DNA from 2 places in the Streptacidiphilus rugosus AM-16 genome. Region 1 is predicted to be linked to the other one. Evidence: predicted binding sites of a transcription regulator. Region 1 holds the regulator's gene; the other holds the start of a gene.

Region 1 (10,745 bases):
GCTCCCAGAACGGCTTGATGTTCGGCTCGTTCCAGATCTCCCAGGTGGTGATGCCCTTCGGGGAGTACCGCTCGACCGCCTGGGCGGCGAAGTCCGCGAAGGTCTCCGGGTTCGCGGGCGGGCAGGACTGCCCGGCCCTGCACCCGGACGACCGGGCCCAGCTGGGGGTGTAGGCGATGGTCGGCAGCAGGTTCAGACCGCGGGCCCGGGCCGCGTTCACCACGCGGTCGAAGCGGTTCCACTGGTAGCCGGTGGGGGTGTCCGGCTGGATGTCCTCCCAGGACAGGTCGAGGCGTATCCAGCGGACTCCCAGGGCGACGGCGTCGTCCAGCCCCTGGGCCAGGTTGTGGTCGTTGTCGAAGAGCAGGGTGTCCCCGTAGGAGACGCCGAAGGCCAGCCGGCCCGCGGTGGGCGGCGGCGCCTGTGGCGCCGCCCAGGTCGTGTGCGGGGTACCGGACTTCGGGGGCGAGGCGGCCCGCACTCCGGCCACCGTCGCCGTCGCGGTGACGAGCAGGGCCACCAGGGCGACGACCAGTCGTTGGCGGCGGGGCGACTGCTCAGACATGCGCGTCAGCATAGACGGGCGCCCCCACGCGACGATCACCCCGGGTGCGGGCGGAGCCTCCGTCGCCGTGGCGCCGGGCCGCCCGCAGGCTCAGCCGACCAGCCACGAGGCGTCGGGCCTTGCGGTCAGGCCGACCTGGTGGTTCTTCAGCTTGATGACGTCGTCGGGGGTCAGGGCGACGTTCCACACCTGCATGTGGCTGATGACCCCGGCGAAGGGGTCGGACCAGATCCCGTGGTGACGGTCCCGCCCGACCTCGAACGGCCCCGGCCCGCTCCACAGCGCCGGCACCTTGGTCTCCCCGAGGTCCCTGCCGTTGGCGTAGAGCGTGATCCGGTGCGTCGAGACGTCGTAGGTCGCGGTCAGCAGGACCCACTGGTTGACGGTGGGGACCCCCTTGGAGACGACCTGGTACGTGGTGCTGTCGGCACCGCCCGCGGCCGTCTGGACCTTGAAGAACCAGAACGGGGTCTTGCCGTTCACGCCGCGGCCGAGGTCGAAGGAGAAGGACACCCCGTCCCCCTGGCTGAAGACCGTGCGCGTGCCTCCGTCGGCCTCGTTGAAGACCCAGGCGGAGAGGCTGAAGCTCTTGGAGACGTCGACCAGGGGGTCGGCCGCCTCGGCGTAGGAGCCGGCGTTGCTGCTCAGCCGCAGCACGTACCCGTCGACCACGTGGTCCAGCTTCGCGCCCGGTGACATCGCCAGGTTCGCGTGGCCGGAGCGGTCCGCGAGCAGGTTGGACTGGCCGGGGACGGTGGGGGCGACGGCGGAGGGCGTGCCCGACGGCGCCTGGGAGGTCTTTGCCGTGGCGGTGGCGGTGGCCGTGCCGTGGGCGACCGGCTTCCCCCCTGAGCCGCTCAGGGCGAGGGCGGTGACCCCGGCGCCCAGCAGGCAGACCGCCAGGACGACTCCGATCACCGTGAACCGCTTCTTGCGGCGCGCCTGCGCCTCGTGCGTGTCCGCCATCGCGGCCCAGTCCGGCTGGGCCGCGCTCGGGGCGGCGGCCGCGCCGAAGGGCGAGGACGGGTAGCCCGCCGGGGGCTGCTGGGGACGCTGGAAGGACTGGGTGGGCACCTGCGCCTCGGCCTCGGTCCGCTGCCCCGGAAGCCCCGGCAGCGGGTGGCCGGGACCGCCCTGCTGCGGGATCTGCGGGGTCGGGCCGGGGTAGCCGTAACCGGTCGGCTGGGCGGGCACGCCAGGCCGGCCGGGCGGCGTGTCCTGCGGGCTCTGTGCCGGCACACGTGGGTCCGGACGGCCGGGGGTCCGGCCCGCTCCCTGGTTCTGCCACGGGTCGGGCTGCCCTGCGCGGTCGTCGGGTATCGGTGTGCCGTCAGTCATGCGTCAGATGGTATGAGGAGACGACTTCTGACACCACGACGGCCCCGCACCGGAACGCTCCGGTGCGGGGCCGTCGTGGTCGCGGCTGCGCGGGATCAGGACGAGACGGGCTCCGGCGCCTCGGCCTCGGCCTCCGGCGCGGCCGGGTCGGCCTTGACCGACTCCAGCAGCAGCTGGGCCACGTCCACGACGCGCAGCGCTTCCTTGGCCGCGCCCTCGTTCTTCTTGCCGTTGACCGAGTCGGAGAGCATCACCAGGCAGAACGGGCAGGCGGTGGAGACGATGTCGGGGTTGAGCGACAGCGCCTCGTCCACGCGCTCGGTGTTGATGCGCTTGCCGATCCGCTCCTCCATCCACATCCGCGCGCCACCGGCGCCGCAGCAGAAGCCGCGCTCCTTGTGACGGTGCATCTCCTCGTTGCGGAGCCCGGGGACCTTCTCGATGATCTCGCGCGGCGGCGTGTAGACCTTGTTGTGACGGCCCAGGTAGCACGGGTCGTGGTAGGTGATCAGACCCTCGACCGGGTTGACCGGGAGCAGCTTGCCCTCGTCGATCAGGTGCTGCAGCAGCTGCGTGTGGTGGATGACCTCGAAGTGGCCGCCCAGCTGCGGGTACTCGTTCGCCAGGGTGTTGAAGCAGTGCGGGCAGGTGGCGACGATCCGCTTGACCGGGGCGTCCTCCAGCGCCGCGTTCAGCGTCTCGACGTTCTGCGCGCCGAGCATCTGGAAGAGGAACTCGTTGCCCAGGCGGCGCGGGGAGTCACCGGTGCAGGTCTCCTCCTTGCCGAGGATCGCGAACTTCACGCCCGCGGTGTGCAGCAGCTCGGCGAAGGCCTTGGTGGTCTTCTTGGCCCGGTCCTCCAGCGCGCCGGCGCAGCCGACCCAGTACAGGTACTCGACCTCGGCCGGGTCGATGTCCTCGCCGATGACGGGGACCTCGATGCCGGTCTCCTTCTTCAGCTCCTTGACCCAGTCCAGGCGGGCCTTGGTGGCCAGACCCCACGGGTTGCCCTTGTTCTCCAGGTTCTTCAGCATCGTCCCGGCCTCGGTCGGGAAGTTGCTCTCGATCATCACCTGGTAGCGGCGCATGTCGACGATGTGGTCGATGTGCTCGATGTCCACCGGGCACTGCTCGACGCAGGCGCCGCACGTGGTGCAGGACCACAGCACGTCCGGGTCGATGACCCCGTTCTCCTCCGCGGTGCCGATCAGCGGGCGCTCGGCCTCGGCCGCGGCCTCGGCGGGGACGCCGGACTTGTCCTCACCCGCGAGCAGGTAGGGCGCCTTGTTGTAGGCGTGGTCGCGCAGCGACATGATCAGCAGCTTGGGCGAGAGCGGCTTGCCGGTGTTCCACGCGGGGCACTGCGACTGGCAACGGCCGCACTCGGTGCAGGTGGAGAAGTCGAGGATGCCCTTCCAGGAGAACTCCTCGATCTGGGAGACGCCGAAGACCGCGTCGTCGGCCGGGTCCTCGAAGTCGATCGCCTCGCCGTTCGACGACATCGGCAGCAGCGCGCCGAGCGAGACCTCGCCGGTGGCGTTGCGCTTGAACCAGATGTTGGGGAAGGCCAGGAAGCGGTGCCAGGCGACGCCCATGTCGGTGTTGAGCGCGACGGTGATCATCCAGATGAACGACGTCGCGATCTTGATCCCGGCGGTCAGGTAGATCATGTTCGACAGGGTCGCGACCGAGGCGCCGGAGAAGGCCTGCACCAGCGGGTAGGACACCAGGTAGGACGCCTGGTAGTGGTCCACCCCCGCGAGGGCGCCCTCGAGGCCGCGCAGCGTCATGATGCAGAGGCCGACGATCAGGACGACGGCCTCGACGAAGTACGCCTGGCCGAAGTTGGAGCCGGCGAAGCGGGACTTGCGGCCGGCCTTGTTCGGCTTGCTCAGCTGGCGCACCACGATCAGCACCAGGATGCCGATGGTGGTCAGCGTGCCGACCGCCTCGACGAAGAGGTTCCAGATCGTCCAGTGACCGATGACCGGCAGCACGAAGTCGGCGTCGAAGAGCTGGCCGAAGGCGTTCACCAGGGTCAGCACCAGGCTGAAGAAGCCCACCGCGACGAACCAGTGCGCGACGCCGATGACGCCCCACTTGTTCATCCGGGTGTGGCCGAGGAACTCCCGCAGGACGGTGACCGTCCTGGCCTTCGGGGCGTTGTTGCGCGCGCCGGCCGGCAGTTTCTGGCCGAGCCTGACGAAGCCGTAGATCTGCAGGATCGCGCGCACGAAGAGCGCCACGCCGACCACGGCGAGGACGAGCGACACGATGATCGCGGCGATTTGCATGGGGGCTCCACCTCATGACCTACGGAGCAGACAATTACTCAGTAGTAACTTATCGCAGTTCATGCCGAGAGTATCGAGTCCATGACCCAAACCACAGCCGAAGCACGGGTGACCTACGTCATCAGCCCCCTTGCGGGCTAAGGACGACATAAAGTTGAGCGGCCCACACTCACCTCTGTTGACGCGGGGAGATTTGTGAGGCACGCTTGAGTCTGTTCAGCTCAACTTCCTCTCTTTGGAGGGTTCAACGATGGCTCGTGCGGTCGGAATCGACCTCGGTACGACGAACTCTGTCGTCAGCGTCCTCGAAGGCGGTGAGCCCACCGTCATCACCAACGCAGAGGGCGCCCGGACCACACCGTCCGTCGTCGCCTTCGCGAAGAACGGCGAGGTGCTGGTCGGCGAGGTCGCCAAGCGCCAGGCGGTCACCAACGTCGACCGGACCATCCGCTCCGTGAAGCGCCACATGGGCACGGACTGGAAGATCAACCTCGACGGCAAGGACTTCAACCCCCAGCAGATCTCCGCGTTCATCCTGCAGAAGCTCAAGCGGGACGCCGAGGCCTACCTGGGCGAGAAGGTCGCCGACGCGGTGATCACCGTCCCGGCGTACTTCAACGACTCCGAGCGTCAGGCGACGAAGGAGGCCGGTGAGATCGCGGGCCTCAACGTCCTGCGCATCGTCAACGAGCCGACCGCCGCCGCGCTGGCCTACGGCCTCGACAAGGACGACCAGACCATTCTGGTCTTCGACCTCGGTGGCGGCACCTTCGACGTCTCGCTGCTGGAGATCGGCGACGGCGTCGTCGAGGTGAAGGCCACCAACGGTGACAACCACCTCGGTGGTGACGACTGGGACCAGCGCGTCGTCGACCACCTGGTCAAGCAGTTCCAGAACGGCCACGGCGTCGACCTGTCCAAGGACAAGATGGCGCTGCAGCGTCTGCGCGAGGCGGCCGAGAAGGCCAAGATCGAGCTCTCCTCCTCCACGGAGACCACGATCAACCTCCCCTACATCACGGCCTCGGCCGAGGGCCCGCTGCACCTGGACGAGAAGCTCACCCGGGCCCAGTTCCAGCAGCTCACCGCGGACCTCCTGGACCGCTGCAAGAACCCCTTCCACAACGTCATCAAGGACGCCGGCATCCAGCTGTCCGAGATCGACCACGTGGTCATGGTCGGCGGCTCCACCCGCATGCCGGCCGTCGCCGAGCTCGTCCGCGAGCTGACCGGCGGCAAGGAGCCCAACAAGGGCGTGAACCCGGACGAGGTCGTCGCCATCGGCGCGTCCCTCCAGGCCGGTGTCCTCAAGGGCGAGGTCAAGGACGTCCTGCTGCTCGACGTCACCCCGCTGTCCCTCGGCATCGAGACCAAGGGCGGCATCATGACCAAGCTGATCGAGCGCAACACCACGATCCCGACCAAGCGCTCCGAGATCTTCACCACGGCCGAGGACAACCAGCCGTCCGTGCAGATCCAGGTCTACCAGGGCGAGCGCGAGATCGCGGCGTACAACAAGAAGCTCGGCATGTTCGAGCTGACCGGCCTGCCGCCGGCCCCGCGCGGCCTGCCGCAGATCGAGGTCACCTTCGACATCGACGCCAACGGCATCATGCACGTCTCCGCCAAGGACCTGGGGACGGGCAAGGAGCAGCGCATGGCCGTCACCGGCGGCTCGGCCCTCCCCAAGGAGGACATCGAGCGGATGATGCGCGAGGCCGAGCAGTTCGCCGACGACGACCACCGTCGTCGCGAGGCCGCGGAGACCCGCAACACCGCCGAGCAGCTCGTCTACACGACCGAGAAGTTCGTCAAGGACAACGAGGACAAGGTCCCCGGCGAGGTCAAGGACGAGGTCAACGCCGCCGTCGTCGAGCTCAAGGACAAGCTGAAGGGCGAGGACACCGCGGCCATCCGCGAGGCGTCCGAGAAGCTCTCCACCGTCTCCCAGAAGCTGGGCCAGGCCCTCTACGCCAACGCCGGCGGCGACGCCGCGGCCGCGGCCGGTGCTCCTTCCGACGCGCCGGGTGCGGACGCCCACGCCGACGACGACGTGGTCGACGCCGAGATCGTCGACGACGAGAAGCGCGAGGGCGGTGCCAAGTGACGACGGAGGAGACGCAGGGCAACGCTGAGGAGCCCGGCGCCGCTTCCGGCAAGGCCGCGAAGGGCCGCGGCTCGGCGGGCTCCAAGCCCGCCGACGCCAAGGCCGCCGCGGAGGAGGCCGGTGCGGGCGCCGAGTCCGCCGCCGAGCTGCGCAAGCAGCTCACCGAGCGCACGGCGGACCTCCAGCGGCTCCAGGCCGAGTACCAGAACTACCGCAAGCGCGTCGAGCGCGACCGGGTGACGGTACGGGAGATCGCGGTCGCCGCGATCCTGGAGAACCTGCTCCCGGTGCTGGACGACATCGGCCGCGCCCGCGACCACGACGAGCTGACGGGCGGCTTCAAGTCGGTCGGCGAGTCGCTGGAGACGGTCGTCGCCAAGCTCGGCCTGCAGCAGTTCGGCAAGCAGGGCGAGCCCTTCGACCCGCAGCTGCACGAGGCGCTGATGCACAGCTACTCGGCGGACGTGGACGAGACGACCTGCGTGCAGATCCTGCAGCCCGGCTACAAGATCGGCGACCGGATCATCCGTCCGGCGCGGGTCGCGGTGGCCGAGCCGGAGCCGGGCGGCTCCGCGGCCGAGGACAGCTCGGACGAGGACGCCTCGGACGAGAAGAAGTCGGAGAAGTCCGCGGCTTCCCCCAAGGGCGAGAGTGACGCGGACGAGTAGCCGGCCAGGGGTCGGCCGCCGACTGGCTGAGGCCAGTACGGCGGCCGGCCCCGGCCACTGTCTGACAACGCGGTGAGGAGGAGAGCTTTTGAGCGGCAAGGACTACGTGGAGAAGGACTACTACAAGATCCTGGGCGTGCCCAAGGACGCCTCCACCGCTGAGATCAAGAAGGCCTACCGCAAGCTGGCCAGGGAGTTCCACCCCGACGCCAACAAGGGTGACAAGGCCGCCGAGGAGCGCTTCAAGGAGATCTCCGAGGCGAACGACGTCCTCTCGGACCCGAAGCGCCGCAAGGACTACGACGAGGCGCGCGCGCTCTTCGCCAACGGCGGTTTCCGCACCGGCCAGGGCGGCGCGGGCGGCTTCAACTTCGATCTCGGCGACCTCTTCGGCGGCAGCGGGGGCGGCCAGGGCGGCACCTTCGGCGGCGGTGGCGGCGGCGGGATCGGCGACGTCTTCGGCGGCCTCTTCGGCCGCGGCGGGCGGGGCACGACGACGCAGCCGCGACGTGGCGCGGACGTCGAGTCCGAGGTCACCCTCAGCTTCGTCGAGGCGGTCGAGGGCGCGACGGTCCCGATCCGGATGACCAGCCAGGCCGCCTGCAAGACCTGTTCGGGCACCGGCGCCAAGGCCGGCACGACCCCGCGGGTCTGCCCGACCTGCGTCGGCACCGGGCACGTCAGCCGGGGCCAGGGCAGCTTCGCGCTCAGCGAGCCCTGCCGCGACTGCAAGGGCCGCGGCCTGCTGGTCGACGACCCCTGCGAGGTCTGCCACGGCAGCGGCCGCGCCACCTCGGCGCGGACGATGCAGGTGCGGATCCCGGCCGGCGTCGGCGAGGACCAGCGCATCCGGCTCAAGGGCAAGGGCGCACAGGGCGAGCGCGGCGGCCAGCCGGGCGACCTGTACGTCACCGTGCACGTCCAGCCGCACCCGGTCTTCGGCCGGCGCGGCGACAACCTGACGGTGACGGTGCCGGTCTCCTTCCCCGAGGCGGCGCTCGGCGGCACGATCAGGGTGCCCACTCTGGGCGGTCCGCCGGTCTCCATGAAGATCCCGGCGGGCACCTCCAACGGCCTGACCATGCGGGCCCGCGGCAAGGGCGCGGTCCGCAAGGACGGCACCCGCGGCGACCTGCTGGTGACGGTCGAGGTGGCGGTCCCCCCGGAGACGGAGGGCGAGGCCAAGGCGGCCCTGGAGAAGTACCGCGAGGCGACCGCCGCGGACGACCCGCGGGCGGCTCTGTTCAAGGCAGCGGAGGAGGCGTGAGATGCCCGGCGTGAACGACGGAAACGCTGCGGGCGCGGCCGGCGGCGGCGCGCCACGCGGTGTGCGGGTGACCTACCAGCTGACGGAGTACAGCCCCGTCTACGTCATCTCGGTCGCGGCGGAGCTGAGCGGGCTGCACCCGCAGACGCTGCGTCAGTACGACCGGCTGGGGCTCGTCTCCCCCGACCGCACCGCGGGCCGGGGCCGGCGTTACTCGGCTCGGGACATCGAGCAGCTGCGCGAGGTCCAGCGGCTCTCCCAGGAGGAGGGCATCAACCTCGCCGGGATCAAGCGCATCATCGAGCTGGAGAACCAGGTGGCCGCGCTCCAGGCGCGCGTCGCCGAGCTCCAGGGCGCGGCGGAGGCCGCGGCCGCGGCGGTGCACGCCTCCTACCGACGCGATCTGGTGCCGTACCAGCAGAGCTCGGCGCTGGTCGTCTGGCGCCCCAAGGGCCGCCCGGACGGCGGCCGCTGAGGCGCTGCCGTCCGTCGCACGCCCGGCCGGAAGCTCCCACCGAGGGGCCGTACCCGCAGGGGTACGGCCCCTCGGGCTTGCTCAGGCCGTGCGGACCGCGGTGAACCGCGGCAGGTGCCGCAGGGTGCCGGCCGTCACGGCGAGCCAGGCGGTGGCCAGCAGCGCGTAGAGGACGACCGCGAGAACCGCGAAGGCGACCAGGCCGGTGCGGGCGTAGAGGCCGGCCGCGCCGGTCACGCAGGTGCCGACGGGGAAGGTCCAGGCCCACCAGGTCATCGCGAACGGCATGCCGCCCCGCAGTCCGCGCAGCGTCGCCGTGCCGGCCAGGGCCAGCCAGAGCAGGGCGAAGCCGATCACGGGGACGCCGTAGAGCAGTGCGAAGGACTGGAACGCGACCGGACCGTGGGCGGCGAACTGGGTCACCGCGGTCACCGACTGCCCGAGCGGGCCCAGCACCAGGAAGAGAGTCGGCACCAGGGCCGGGGGCAGCGGACCCTCGTGGGCCAGGCGGCCGAAGAGGGTGGGCAGCAGCACCAGGACCGCGATCAGGCTCATGCCGAACATGGCCAGGCAGGCGTAGAGCAGGGTCAGCTGCGCCTGACCGGCGGGCAGGTGCGGGATCAACGCCGGGCCGAGCGCGGCCGAGACCATCGGCGCGACCACGGGCAGCAGCCAGGTCGGCGCGGCGTCGGCGCGGGCGGTCCCGTAGCGGGTCGCCAGCCGGTACATCACCGCTCCGGCCGCCCAGAGCGCGTAGCCGGTGCCGACCGTCCACAGCACCACGTCCAGTGCCAGGGCGAGCTGGTGGCCGAGCAGCGGCTCGCCCGCGCCCAGCGCGCCGAAGCCGACGGCGAGCAGCGCCATCGGCGGGCAGCCGAGGAAGACCGCCACGGAGGCGTCGTCCAGCGGCCGGACCCGCTCGTGGTGCAGCCGTCCGGCCAGCCGGACGAGGGTCAGCGTCAGCAGGCCGGCGAAGCCCAGCACCCAGAAGAGCGCGGCCCAGGCGCCGAGCGCCCGGCCGACCGCGCCGGGCAGCGCGTGGGCGCCGTTGGCCATGATCGCCGTGCCCATCACCGCGGCGTACCAGTTCGGTCCGAACCGGCCCGCGGCCTCGACGAAGCGGTGGCCGGTGAGCCGCCGGGTGAGCGGCGCGCTGGGCGTGGTGGTTGCCATATCTCCACCATCGCCGCAGGTCGGAGCGGTCGGTAGGGAGTCCGTGGCGATGAGGGCATAAGCTGCGTCTATGAGTACGAGCCCGGCTCCCCTCTCCCCGCGCGTCCCGGACCTGGGCGCGCTCGAGCTGCTGCTCGAAGTGGTCAGGCTGGGCAGCCTGGGCCGGGCGGCCGCCGCTCTCGGCATCACCCAGCCCGCGGCCTCCGCCAGGATCGCGTCCATGGAACGGCAGATCGGCGTCACCCTGCTGGACCGCTCCCCGCGCGGCTCGCGTCCCACCGAGGCGGGGGCGCTGGTCGCGGAGTGGGCCGGGCAGGTGGTCGCCGCGGCACGCGGCCTGGACGCGGGCATCGCCGCCCTGCGCGAGCAGCGCGACGCCAGGCTCCGGGTCTCGGCGAGCCTGACGGTGGCCGAGTACCTGATGCCGGGCTGGCTGCTCGCGCTGCACGCCGCCCTCCCCGGCACCGCGGTGACACTGCGGGCGGCGAACTCCGCGGAGGTCGCCGCGCAGGTGCTCGCGGACGAGGCCGACCTGGGCTTCGTCGAAGGGGTCCGGCTGCCCGCCGGCGTCGACGGCGTCGTCATCGCCCACGACCGCCTGGTGCTGGTCGTCTCCCCGACGCACCGCTGGGCTCGCAGGCGCGCACCGCTGACCGCGGACGAGGTCGCCGCCACCCCGCTGATCCTGCGCGAACAGGGGAGCGGCACCCGCGAGGTGCTGGACGCCGCGCTGGCCGCGTCGGGCGGCCTGGCCGCCCCGCTGCTCACCCTCGCCTCGACCACGGCGCTGAAGTCCGCGGCCACCAGCGGCGCGGGACCGGCCGCGGTCAGCGAGCTCGCCGTCGCCGACGAGCTCGC
Region 2 (10,745 bases), on a different contig from region 1:
GAAGAAGACGATGATCGCGAGCTTGGTGAACTCACCCGGCTGGAACGAGAGCGGGCCGAGCCTGATCCAGCGGCGCGCGCCGTAGACGTCGCCGCCGAAGAAGGCCGGGGCGACCAGCGCGATCAGCGAGACGGCCATCAGCAGGTAGGTGTACCGGGACAGCTGCCGGTGGTGCTTGATGAGGACGATCATCCCACCGAAGATCACGATGGCTATGCCGGTCCACATCACCTGGTTCGGAACCGCCGGGGTCGAGTTGTAGACCTTGGCGTAGGAGATGTCGAGCCGGTGGATCATCACCAGGCCGAGACCGGTCAGGACCACCGCGAGCGGCAGGATCAGCGGATCCGCGTACGGCGCCCAGCGCCGCACGATCAGGTGCGAGACCACGGCCATCAGCGAGAGCCCGACCACCTGCAGGACGAAACCGCTGGGGAGCTTGCCGTTCAGGCCCAGCTCCGCGTTCACGTCCGCGAACACGCACACGATGATCGCGAACAGCAGCAGGAACAGCTCCAGGTTCCGCTTCCGCTTCGCCCCCGGTGCCACGTCCACGGCTGCACTCCGCGAGCCACGTGCGCCCATCTTCTGCACCCACCCAACACTTCGCCGACGCTCTGAGAACCGTCGCATTCTCGCAGGTCCCCTGTCCCCCTGGGGAACGCACCTGCGAGCGCTCCGGTTCTGGCCGTTGCCGCTCTGTGACGCAAGCTACGCTCGGGGCCCTGGGCATGGGGAGGGAGCTGGGATGATCCGCTGGGTGTACGCCTTCGTCGACCGGCCGCGGGAGAGCTTCGAGCGGGCCGCGGAGTTCTGGACCGCCGTCACGGACACCGCGCTGAGTCCGCGCCGCGGGGAGGACGGCGAGTTCGCGACGCTGCTGCCCGGCGGGGGCGCGGACGCGTGCGTGAAGCTGCAGGGCGGTGGCGGCCACGGCGCGCACCTCGACTTCCACGTCGACGACGTCCGGGCCTGGGTCGACCACGCGGAGGCGGCGGGCGCGCGGGTGGTCGCGGACCACGGTCGCTGGGCGGTGCTGGCCTCACCGTCGGGCCAGCAGTTCTGCGTGGGGGCGTGGGCGGGCGAGAAGGTCAGGCCGGAGGTGTTCGACGGCACCCGCCTGGACCAGGTCTGCGTCGACATCGCACCGGAGGCGTTCGAGGAGGAGTCGACCTTCTGGGGCACGCTGACCGGCTGGCCGGTGCTGACCGGCTCCCGCTCGGAGTTCCGGGTGGTCAAGCCGCCGGCGGACCTGCCGGTCCGGATCCTGCTGCAGCGCCTGGACGCGCCGCGGGCCACCGGCGCCCACCTGGACTTCGCCTGCGAGGATCGCGAGGCCGCCCGCGCGGCCCACGAGAAGCGGGGAGCGACGTTCGTCGCCGCGTTCTCCCACTGGACCGTGATGCGCGACCCCTCCGGCGGCGTCTACTGCCTCACCGCCCGCGACCCGCACACGGGCGCCCTGAAGTAGTTGCACCTTCAGGGGCGCGAGGAACTGCGCGAGAAACCACCCGAGGCGGATGGCCCTGCCCGTTGAGGACCATCCGCATGCCGGTGGCTTGTCGCGCAGTTCCTCGCGCCCCTGGGAAGTGCAGCTGCCTGTTCACCGTGAGGCGACCCGGCCGCGCGCCAGGGGCGCGCAGTTCCTCGCGCCCCTGGGGTGGTGCACGCTACGCGGCGATCGTCTCCTTACGGAGCTGGACCGCCGGCTCCAGGGCCAGGTCGAGGACCTGGCGGACGTCGGAGACCGCGTGGACGGTGAGGCGGGAGAGGACCTCGGCCGGGACGTCGTCCAGGTCGGCCTCGTTGCGGGAGGGGATCAGGACGGTGGTGATCCCGGCCCGGTCCGCCGCCAGCAGCTTCTGCTTGACGCCGCCGATCGGCAGCACCCTGCCGGTCAGCGAGACCTCGCCCGTCATCGCGACATCCGGCCGCACCTTCCGGCCGGACAGCAGGGAGGCCAGGGCCGTCGTCATCGTGACGCCCGCGCTCGGGCCGTCCTTCGGGACCGCGCCCGCCGGGACGTGGAGGTGGACGCCGCGCTCGCGCAGCGAGGTCACCGGCAGTTCGAGCTCCGCCCCGTGCGACCGCAGGAAGCTGAGCGCGATCTGCGCCGACTCCTTCATGACCTCACCCAGCTGACCGGTCAACTGCAGGCCGCTGCCGCCCGTCTCCGGGTCGTTCAGCGAGGCCTCGACGAAGAGGACGTCGCCGCCCGCGCCGGTGACCGCCAGGCCCGTCGCGACGCCCGGCACCGCGGTCCGCCGCTCCTCCGGCTCCTGCGCGTGCTCCGGGGTGAACCGGGGCCGGCCGATCAGGCCGCGCAGGTCGGACTCGGCGACGGTGCGCGGCAGCTCCGCGCCCTCCTCGCCGAGCTCCTGCTGGGCCGCGACCTTGCGCAGGATCCGCGCGACCGCGCGCTCCAGCGTGCGGACGCCCGCCTCGCGGGTGTACTCGGCCGCGAGCTTGCGCAGTGCGTCCTCCTCGACCACGACCTCGTCGCTGCCCAGGCCGGCCCGCTCCAGCTGGCGCGGGAGCAGGTGGTCGCGGGCGATGACGACCTTCTCGTCCTCGGTGTAGCCGTCCAGGCGCACCAGCTCCATCCGGTCGAGCAGCGGCTCGGGGATGGCCTCCAGCACGTTGGCCGTGGCGAGGAAGACCACGTCGGAGAGGTCGAGCTCGACCTCCAGGTAGTGGTCGCGGAAGGTGTGGTTCTGGGCCGGGTCCAGGACCTCCAGCAGCGCCGCCGCCGGGTCGCCGCGGTAGTCGGAGCCGACCTTGTCGATCTCGTCGAGCAGCACGACCGGGTTCATCGAACCGGCCTCCTTGATCGCCCGCACGATGCGGCCGGGCAGCGCGCCGACGTAGGTGCGCCGGTGGCCCCGGATCTCCGCCTCGTCGCGGACGCCGCCGAGGGCGACGCGGACGAACTCACGTCCCATGGCCCGCGCGACACTCTCGCCCAAGCTGGTCTTTCCGACCCCGGGCGGACCGACCAGGGCGAGCACCGCACCGCCGCGGCGGCCGCCGACCAGGCCGAGACCGCGGTCGGCCCGGCGCTTCCTGACCGCGAGGTACTCGACGATCCGCTCCTTGACGTCGTCCAGACCGAAGTGGTCCGCGTCCAGCACGGCCCGCGCGCCGGCGATGTCGTAGGCGTCCTCGGTCCGCGTGTTCCAGGGGAGCTCCAGGACCGTGTCCAGCCAGGTGCGGATCCAGCTGCCCTCGGGGGACGCGTCCGAGGAGCGCTCCAGCTTGTCGACCTCCTTGAGGGCGGCCTCCTTGACCTTCTCGGGCAGGTCGGCGGCCTCGACGCGGGCGCGGTAGTCCTCCTCCTCGGAGTCCGGCTCGCCGTTGAGGTCGGCCAGCTCCTTCTTCACCGCGTCGAGCTGGCGGCGGAGCAGGAACTCCTTCTGCTGCTTCTCCATGCCCTCCTGGACGTCCTTGCGGATGGTCTCCTGGACCTCCGCCTCGGCCAGGTGGTCCTTCAGCAGCTGCAGCGAGACCTTGAGCCGGGTGATCGGGTCGAGCTCCTCCAGCACCTGGACCTTCTGGGCCACGGTCAGGAAGGGGGCGTACCCGATGTTGTCGGCGAGCTCGGAGACGCCCTCCATCTGGGCGACCCGGTCGACGACCTGCCACGCGCCGCGCTTCTGCAGCCAGGTGGTGGTCAGCGCCTTGTACTCGCGGACGGTCTCGGCGACGGAGCCGGGCAGCGGCGAGGGGACCGGGGTCTCCTCGACCGCGACGGCCTCGACCCAGAGGGCCGCGCCGGGGCCCGTCGTGCCCGCCCCGATCCTGACCCGGCGCACGCCGCGCACCAGCGCGGCAGGGTCGCCGTCGGCGAGACGGCCGACCTGCTCGATCGTGGCCAGCGTGCCGATCGCGCCGTAGGCGCCGTCGACCCGCGGGACGAGCAGCACGCGCGCCTTGCGGGCGTTGGCCACCGTCCTGATGCCGGGGGCGTGCGCCCCCGTCTCCCGGACCGCCGCCTGCGCGGCCTCCACAGCGGCACGGACGTCCTGGTCGGAAAGGTCGAGCGGAACGACCATGCCGGGGAGTACCGCGTCGTCGTCGAGCGGCAGCACCGGCAGGGTGAGCGTTGCGGAAGTCGAAGCCATGATCTCTCCCCTGGCATGCAAGTTGAGTTACCTGCACTAAAGGTTCATGACCCTCGCATTGTTCCCCGGGGGCTGTTCGCTCTGAGCGATCAGCGGCGTCGGGCACGATAGTGCCCATGTCCACCCACCACGAGGGCGCTCGCGACACCGACGCCGACGCCACCCCCGAACTGCTCGACCGGCGCGAAGGCCCCTTCGGCGAGGTCGCGCTGCGGCGCCGCGGCGCGCACTTCGAGATCATCGCCAACGGGACCTTCCTGATGGACACCTCCGACGGCCGGTCGGAGCGCATGCTCATCAGCGCCGCGCTGGACGCGCTGGATTCCCCGCGCGGGGCGCACCTGCTGATCGGGGGGCTCGGCGTGGGCTTCTCGCTCGCCGAGGCCTCGCAGGACCGGCGCCCCGGACGGATCACCGTCGTCGAGCGGGAGGCCGCGATCATCGAATGGCATACGGAGGGTGACGCCCCGTTGGCCCCGTTCGCCGGTACCGGGCACGCGGACCCGCGCACCGAGATCGTCCACGCGGACCTGCTGGAGCACCTGCGCACCACCGAGGTCCGCTACGACGCGCTCTGCCTCGACATCGACAACGGCCCCGACTGGACCGTGACCGAGTCCAACGACTCCCTGTACAGCGAGGCAGGCCTGGACCTGCTCGACCGGACGCTCTCCGACGAGGGGGTGCTGGCGGTGTGGAGCGCGGCGCACTCGAGGGAGTTCGAGTCACGGCTGCGCGCCCGTTTCGCCCGGATCGAAGTGATCGAGGTGCCGGTCCATGTGGAGCGCGGCGCTCCCGATGTCGTGTACCTGTCCTCGCGCGTCTAGGTGACGCACGGTATGGTCTCGGACCGTGCCCACCCCCCGAAGGGTCGGTTTATCCCACGACGGCCTGCCACAGCGGGCCTCCGGTCCGTACGCTGCGATTGCGAGTGAATGGCAGCGGCTCGGTGGGGGCACCGTACGAACCGTACGAACCGGAGGGTCCGATTCAGCCCGGACCCGAGAACGCGAGGCCCTGGGGGCGGTGGCGTGACCGTGACGGATGTACAGCAGCAGACGAACAATGGCCTGGGCAACCAGCGCAGAGTGCTGGTGGTCGAGGACGAACCGACGATCGCCGAGTCGATCGCCGCCCGGCTGGGCGCAGAGGGCTTCCGCGTCGCCGTCTCCCACGACGGCCCGACGGCCGTGGACTGCTTCCAGACCTGGCAGCCCGATCTGGTCGTGCTCGACGTGATGCTGCCCGGCTTCGACGGCCTGGAGGTATGCCGCAGGATCCAGGCACAGCGCCCCGTGCCGGTGCTGATGCTCACCGCGCGTGACGACGAGACGGACCTGCTGGTCGGCCTCGGCGTCGGTGCGGACGACTACATGACCAAGCCCTTCTCGATGCGAGAGCTGGCCGCACGGGTCAACGTGCTGCTCCGCCGGATCGAGCGGGCCCAGCTGGCCGCACGCACCCCGATGGGCGGCACGCTGCGCCTGGGCGATCTTGAGATCGACCACATCCAGCGCCGGGTCAGGGTCTCCGGTGACGACGTCCACCTGACCCCCACCGAGTTCGACCTGCTGGCCTGCCTGGCGCAGCAGCCGCGCGCGGTGCTGACCAGGGAGCAACTGCTCGCCGAGGTCTGGGACTGGACCGACGCCTCGGGCACCCGCACCGTGGACAGCCACGTGAAGGCACTGCGCCGGAAGATCGGCGCGAACTGGATCCGGACCGTCCACGGCGTCGGCTACGCGCTGGAGTCGCCGAACCCGTGAGCCTCCCCGGCCCGTCGGCCCCCGACCGGAGGCCCCGAGCCGGGAGGCTCGACCCGAAAGCCCCCGACCTGTGAGGACCTGGTGAGCAGGAAGGCCCCACACCCACGCACCACCGCGACGCCGCCCCGGGCGTCGCGCTCCGAGCCGCGCCCGGGCCGGGCCGAGCGGTTCTGGGCCGGGATGCGCCCCCTGGACCCGCTGCGCTCGGTCAAGGCCAGGCTGAACGTGCTCGTGCTGACCTCGGTCTGCATCTCCACGCTGATGGTCGTCCTGGCGCTGAACTCCTCCACCCAGATCCGGGTGGTCATGGTCTTCTCGGTGATCGCCTCGCTGCTGATCACCCAGCTGCTGGCGCACGGCATGACCGCGGGGCTGCGCGAGATGACCGCCGCCGCGCGCGCCATGGCCGCCGGCGACTACACCCGCCGCGTGCACACCCGCTCGCTCGACGAGGTCGGCGAGCTGGCCGTGGCCTTCAACACCATGGCCGACGACCTCGCCGCCGCGGACCAGCAGCGGCGCGAGCTGATCGCCAACGTCTCGCACGAGCTGCGCACCCCCATAGCCGCGCTGCGCGCCGTGCTGGAGAACGTCGTGGACGGCGTGGTGGAGCCGAAGCCGGCCACCATGGCCGCCGCCCTGGAGCAGACCGAGCGGCTCGGCCGCCTGGTCGCCCACCTGCTGGACCTCTCCAAGCTGGCGGACGGGGTCGCCTCGCTGGAGCTGCGCGACTTCGAGGTGGAGCCCTTCCTCGCGGGCGTCGTGCGCGGGCTCACCGTGGACGGCTCGGTCTCCGGCGGGGCCAGCAGGAGACGCACGGACGTCTCGCTGCGCCTGGACGTCTCCGCCAGGCTCACCGCCACCGCCGACCCGGAGCGGCTGCACCAGGTCGTCGCCAACCTGGTCGACAACGCCTGCCGGCACAGCCCCAAGGACGGCACCGTCACGGTCCGCGCCCGGCGCGCCGAGGACGGCGGCCTCCAGGTGGACGTCGCGGACGAGGGCCCCGGCATCTCCCCCGAGGACCGGGCCCGGGTGTTCGAACGCTTCGGGCGCGGCAGCGTGGCCACGGCCCAGGGTCCGGGGGCCGACGGCGGCACCGGCCTCGGTCTGGCGATCGCCCGCTGGGCGGTCGAGCTGCACGAGGGCACCATCGCGGTGGCCGACGCCCCCGCGGGCTGTCTGATCCGGGTCAGCCTGCCGGGACCCCGCCGCCCGCAGACGATCCTGCCGCACGGGCAGTCCTGAACCGCAAGAACGCCCGAATCAGGCTCCCCCCACCGCACGAACAGCCACTCGTTCTCCCCCATCACGTCCAAGATCTAACCTTGTTTTTCGGCCAATGTTTGCGGCCGGACTGTGATCTGGGCGACGCTTGCTCTGCGGGACCTGCGCGGACGTGCGGCGGAGGCGTAGCCTTACTACCCGCTGTCCACCATCCACACGGAAGCGGAAGAGGGCGGTTGCCGCCGTGTCGTCACAGTCCCCCCATAACTCGAACAGCTCACCTGCCACAACGGTCGAGGCCGGCCCCGGTGCCGCCTTCGGACCGAACGAGTGGCTCGTGGACGAGATCTACCAGCAGTACCTCCAGGACCCGAACTCGGTCGACCGGGCCTGGTGGGATTTCTTCGCCGACTACAAGGCGAGCGCTGCGAAGGCAGGCTCCGCCACCGCCGGCACGGCCCAGAACGCGGGTGCCACCGCCGTCGTCGTGACCGGGGCGTCCGCAGCGCCGACGGCCCCGGCAGCGGCAGCCGTCCCCGCACCGGCTGCCCCTCCGGCCGCCGTCCCCGCACCGTCCCCCGCAGCCGCTCCGGCTGCCGCGGCCGCGCCTCTCACCCAGAAGCCGGCTGCGCCCTCCGCGCCGACCCAGCGCGTTCCGGCCACTCCGGCCCAACCTGCCGACACCGTGAAGGACAGCACCAACGTGACCGCCGCCGCCGAGGCACCGTCAGGCCCTGAGCTCGTCGCACTGAAGGGCCCCGCGGCCCGCATCGTGACGAACATGGACGCCTCGCTCTCGATGCCCACCGCGACCAGCGTGCGCGCCATCCCGGCGAAGCTGCTGATCGACAACCGCATCGTGATCAACAACCACCTCAAGCGCGCCCGCGGCGGCAAGGTGTCCTTCACGCACATCATCGGCTACGCCATGGTCCAGGCGATCAAGTCGATGCCGGCGATGAACCACGGCTTCACGGAGAAGGACGGCAAGCCCTTCCTGGTCAAGCCGGACCACATCAACCTCGGCCTGGCGATCGACCTGACCAAGCCGAACGGCGACCGGCAGCTGGTCGTGGCCGCGATCAAGAAGGCCGAGACGCTCGACTTCTTCGGCTTCTGGCAGGCCTACGAGGACATCGTCCGCCGCGCCCGGCAGAACAAGCTCACCGTCGACGACTTCTCCGGCGTGACCTGCTCGCTGACCAACCCCGGCGGCATCGGCACCGTCCACTCCGTGCCGCGCCTGATGCCCGGCCAGGGCACCATCCTCGGCGTCGGCTCGATGGAGTACCCGGCCGAGTTCCAGGGCTCCGCCGAGGAGACGCTGGCGCGGATGGGCGTCTCCAAGGTGATGACGCTGACGTCCACCTACGACCACCGGGTCATCCAGGGCGCGCAGTCCGGCGAGTTCCTGCGCACCATGCACCAGCTGCTGCTGGGCCAGGGCGAGTTCTACGACAAGATCTTCGAGTCGCTGCGCATCCCGTACGAGCCGGTCCGCTGGGCCACCGACGTGGCCCGCGGCCACGACAACGAGGTCAACAAGACCGCCCGCGTGATGGAGCTGATCCACTCCTTCCGCGTGCGCGGCCACCTCATGGCCGACACCGACCCGCTGGAGTACAAGCAGCGCAAGCACCCGGACCTCGATGTCCAGGCGCACGAGCTCACCCTGTGGGACCTGGAGCGCGAGTTCGCCGTCGGCGGCTTCGCCGGCCACACGATGATGAAGCTCCGCGACATCCTCGGCGTGCTGCGCGACTCGTACTGCCGCACCGTCGGCATCGAGTACATGCACATCCAGGACCCGAAGCAGCGCCGCTGGATCCAGGCCCGCGTCGAGCGCGGCCACGACCGCCCGGAGCGCGAGGAGCAGCTGCGCATCCTGCGCCGCCTGAACGCGGCGGAGGCCTTCGAGACCTTCCTGCAGACCAAGTACGTCGGCCAGAAGCGCTTCTCGCTGGAGGGCGGCGAGTCCGTCATCCCGCTGCTGGACGCGGTGCTCGACTCGGCCGCCGAGGCCCGCCTGGACGAGTCCGTCATCGGCATGGCCCACCGCGGCCGCCTGAACGTGCTGGCCAACATCGTCGGCAAGTCCTACGCGCAGATCTTCCGCGAGTTCGAGGGCAACCTCGACCCGAAGTCGATGCACGGCTCCGGCGACGTGAAGTACCACCTGGGCTCCCAGGGCACCTTCACCGGCCTGGACGGCGAGACGATCAAGGTCTCGCTCGCCGCCAACCCGTCCCACCTGGAGGCGGTCGACCCGATCGTCGAGGGCATCGCCCGCGCCAAGCAGGACATCCTGGACAAGGCCGGCGACTCCTTCGACGTGCTGCCGATCCAGATCCACGGCGACGCGGCCTTCGCGGGCCAGGGCGTGGTGGCCGAGACGCTGAACATGTCGCAGCTGCGCGGCTACCGCACCGGCGGCACCGTGCACGTGGTGATCAACAACCAGGTCGGCTTCACCGCCGCCCCGGCCGCCTCGCGCTCCTCGATGTACTGCACCGACGTGGCGCGCATGATCGAGGCCCCGATCTTCCACGTGAACGGCGACGACCCCGAGGCCGTGGTCCGCGTCGCGCGGCTGGCCTTCGAGTTCCGCCAGGCGTTCCACAAGGACGTCGTCATCGACCTCATCTGCTACCGCCGCCGCGGTCACAACGAGGCCGACAACCCGAGCTTCACCCAGCCGCTGATGTACGACCTGATCGACAAGAAGCGCTCGGTGCGCAAGCTCTACACCGAGGGCCTGATCGGTCGCGGCGACATCACCCTGGAAGAGGCCGAGCAGGCGCTCAAGGACTACCAGGACCAGCTGGAGAAGGTCTTCGCGGAGGTCCGCGAGGCCAACGTGACGCCGGTCCCCGCCGTGTCCGAGCGTCCGCAGGCGACCTTCCCGGTCGCGGTGGGCACCGGCATCTCCCAGGAGATGGTCAAGCGCATCGCCGAGTCCCAGGTCGCGCTGCCCGACTGGCTGACGGTGCACCCGCGTCTGCTGCCGCAGCTGCAGCGCCGCGCCGCCATGATCGAGGACGGCACCATCGACTGGGCCATGGGCGAGACCCTCGCCATCGGCTCGCTGCTGATGGAGGGCCACCCGGTCCGTCTGGCCGGCCAGGACAGCCGCCGCGGCACCTTCGGCCAGCGGCACGCGGTGCTGGTCGACAACAAGACCGGCGAGGACTACACCCCGCTCCTCTACCTGACGGAGGACCAGGCCCGCTACACCGTCTACGACTCGCTGCTCTCCGAGTACGCGGCGATGGGCTTCGAGTACGGCTACTCGCTGGCCCGTCCGGACGCGCTGGTGATGTGGGAGGCGCAGTTCGGCGACTTCGTGAACGGCGCCTCGACGGTGGTGGACGAGTTCATCACCTCCGCCGAGACCAAGTGGGGCCAGAACTCGGGCGTCACGCTGCTGCTCCCGCACGGCTACGAGGGCCAGGGGCCGGACCACTCGTCCGCGCGTCCCGAGCGCTTCCTGCAGATGTGCGCGGAGAACAACATGACGGTCGCGATGCCGACGCTCCCGTCGAACTACTTCCACCTGCTGCGCTGGCAGGTCCACAACCCGCACCACAAGCCGCTGATCGTCTTCACCCCGAAGTCGATGCTGCGTCTGAAG

Evidence for each region. Region 1 encodes HspR, which represses chaperone genes until heat shock. Its sites were predicted from a motif close to TTGAGNNNNNNNNNCTCAA; they were not measured.
Region 2: a site for HspR is predicted at 4,144-4,162, ahead of lon (endopeptidase La). Genes of this name have one in related genera too.

Annotation. Positions count from the first base shown of each region.
Region 1 is NZ_JQMJ01000003.1:321,437-332,181, forward strand. Features, by position in the region: gene BS83_RS41415 (cellulase family glycosylhydrolase) at 1-565, opposite strand, end outside; gene BS83_RS04915 (LamG domain-containing protein) at 656-1,903, opposite strand; gene BS83_RS04920 ((Fe-S)-binding protein) at 1,999-4,197, opposite strand; gene dnaK (molecular chaperone DnaK) at 4,448-6,304, shown strand; gene grpE (nucleotide exchange factor GrpE) at 6,301-6,972, shown strand; gene dnaJ (molecular chaperone DnaJ) at 7,061-8,239, shown strand; gene BS83_RS04940 (heat shock protein transcriptional repressor HspR) at 8,241-8,714, shown strand; gene BS83_RS04945 (SLAC1 family transporter) at 8,796-9,887, opposite strand; gene BS83_RS04950 (LysR family transcriptional regulator) at 9,958-10,745, shown strand, end outside.
Region 2 is NZ_JQMJ01000004.1:6,377,813-6,388,557, forward strand. Features, by position in the region: gene BS83_RS37810 (FtsW/RodA/SpoVE family cell cycle protein) at 1-555, opposite strand, end outside; gene BS83_RS37815 (VOC family protein) at 749-1,471, shown strand; gene lon (endopeptidase La) at 1,671-4,121, opposite strand; gene BS83_RS37825 (spermidine synthase family protein) at 4,238-4,948, shown strand; gene BS83_RS37830 (response regulator transcription factor) at 5,159-5,887, shown strand; gene BS83_RS37835 (sensor histidine kinase) at 5,969-7,135, shown strand; gene BS83_RS37840 (multifunctional oxoglutarate decarboxylase/oxoglutarate dehydrogenase thiamine pyrophosphate-binding subunit/dihydrolipoyllysine-residue succinyltransferase subunit) at 7,359-10,745, shown strand, end outside.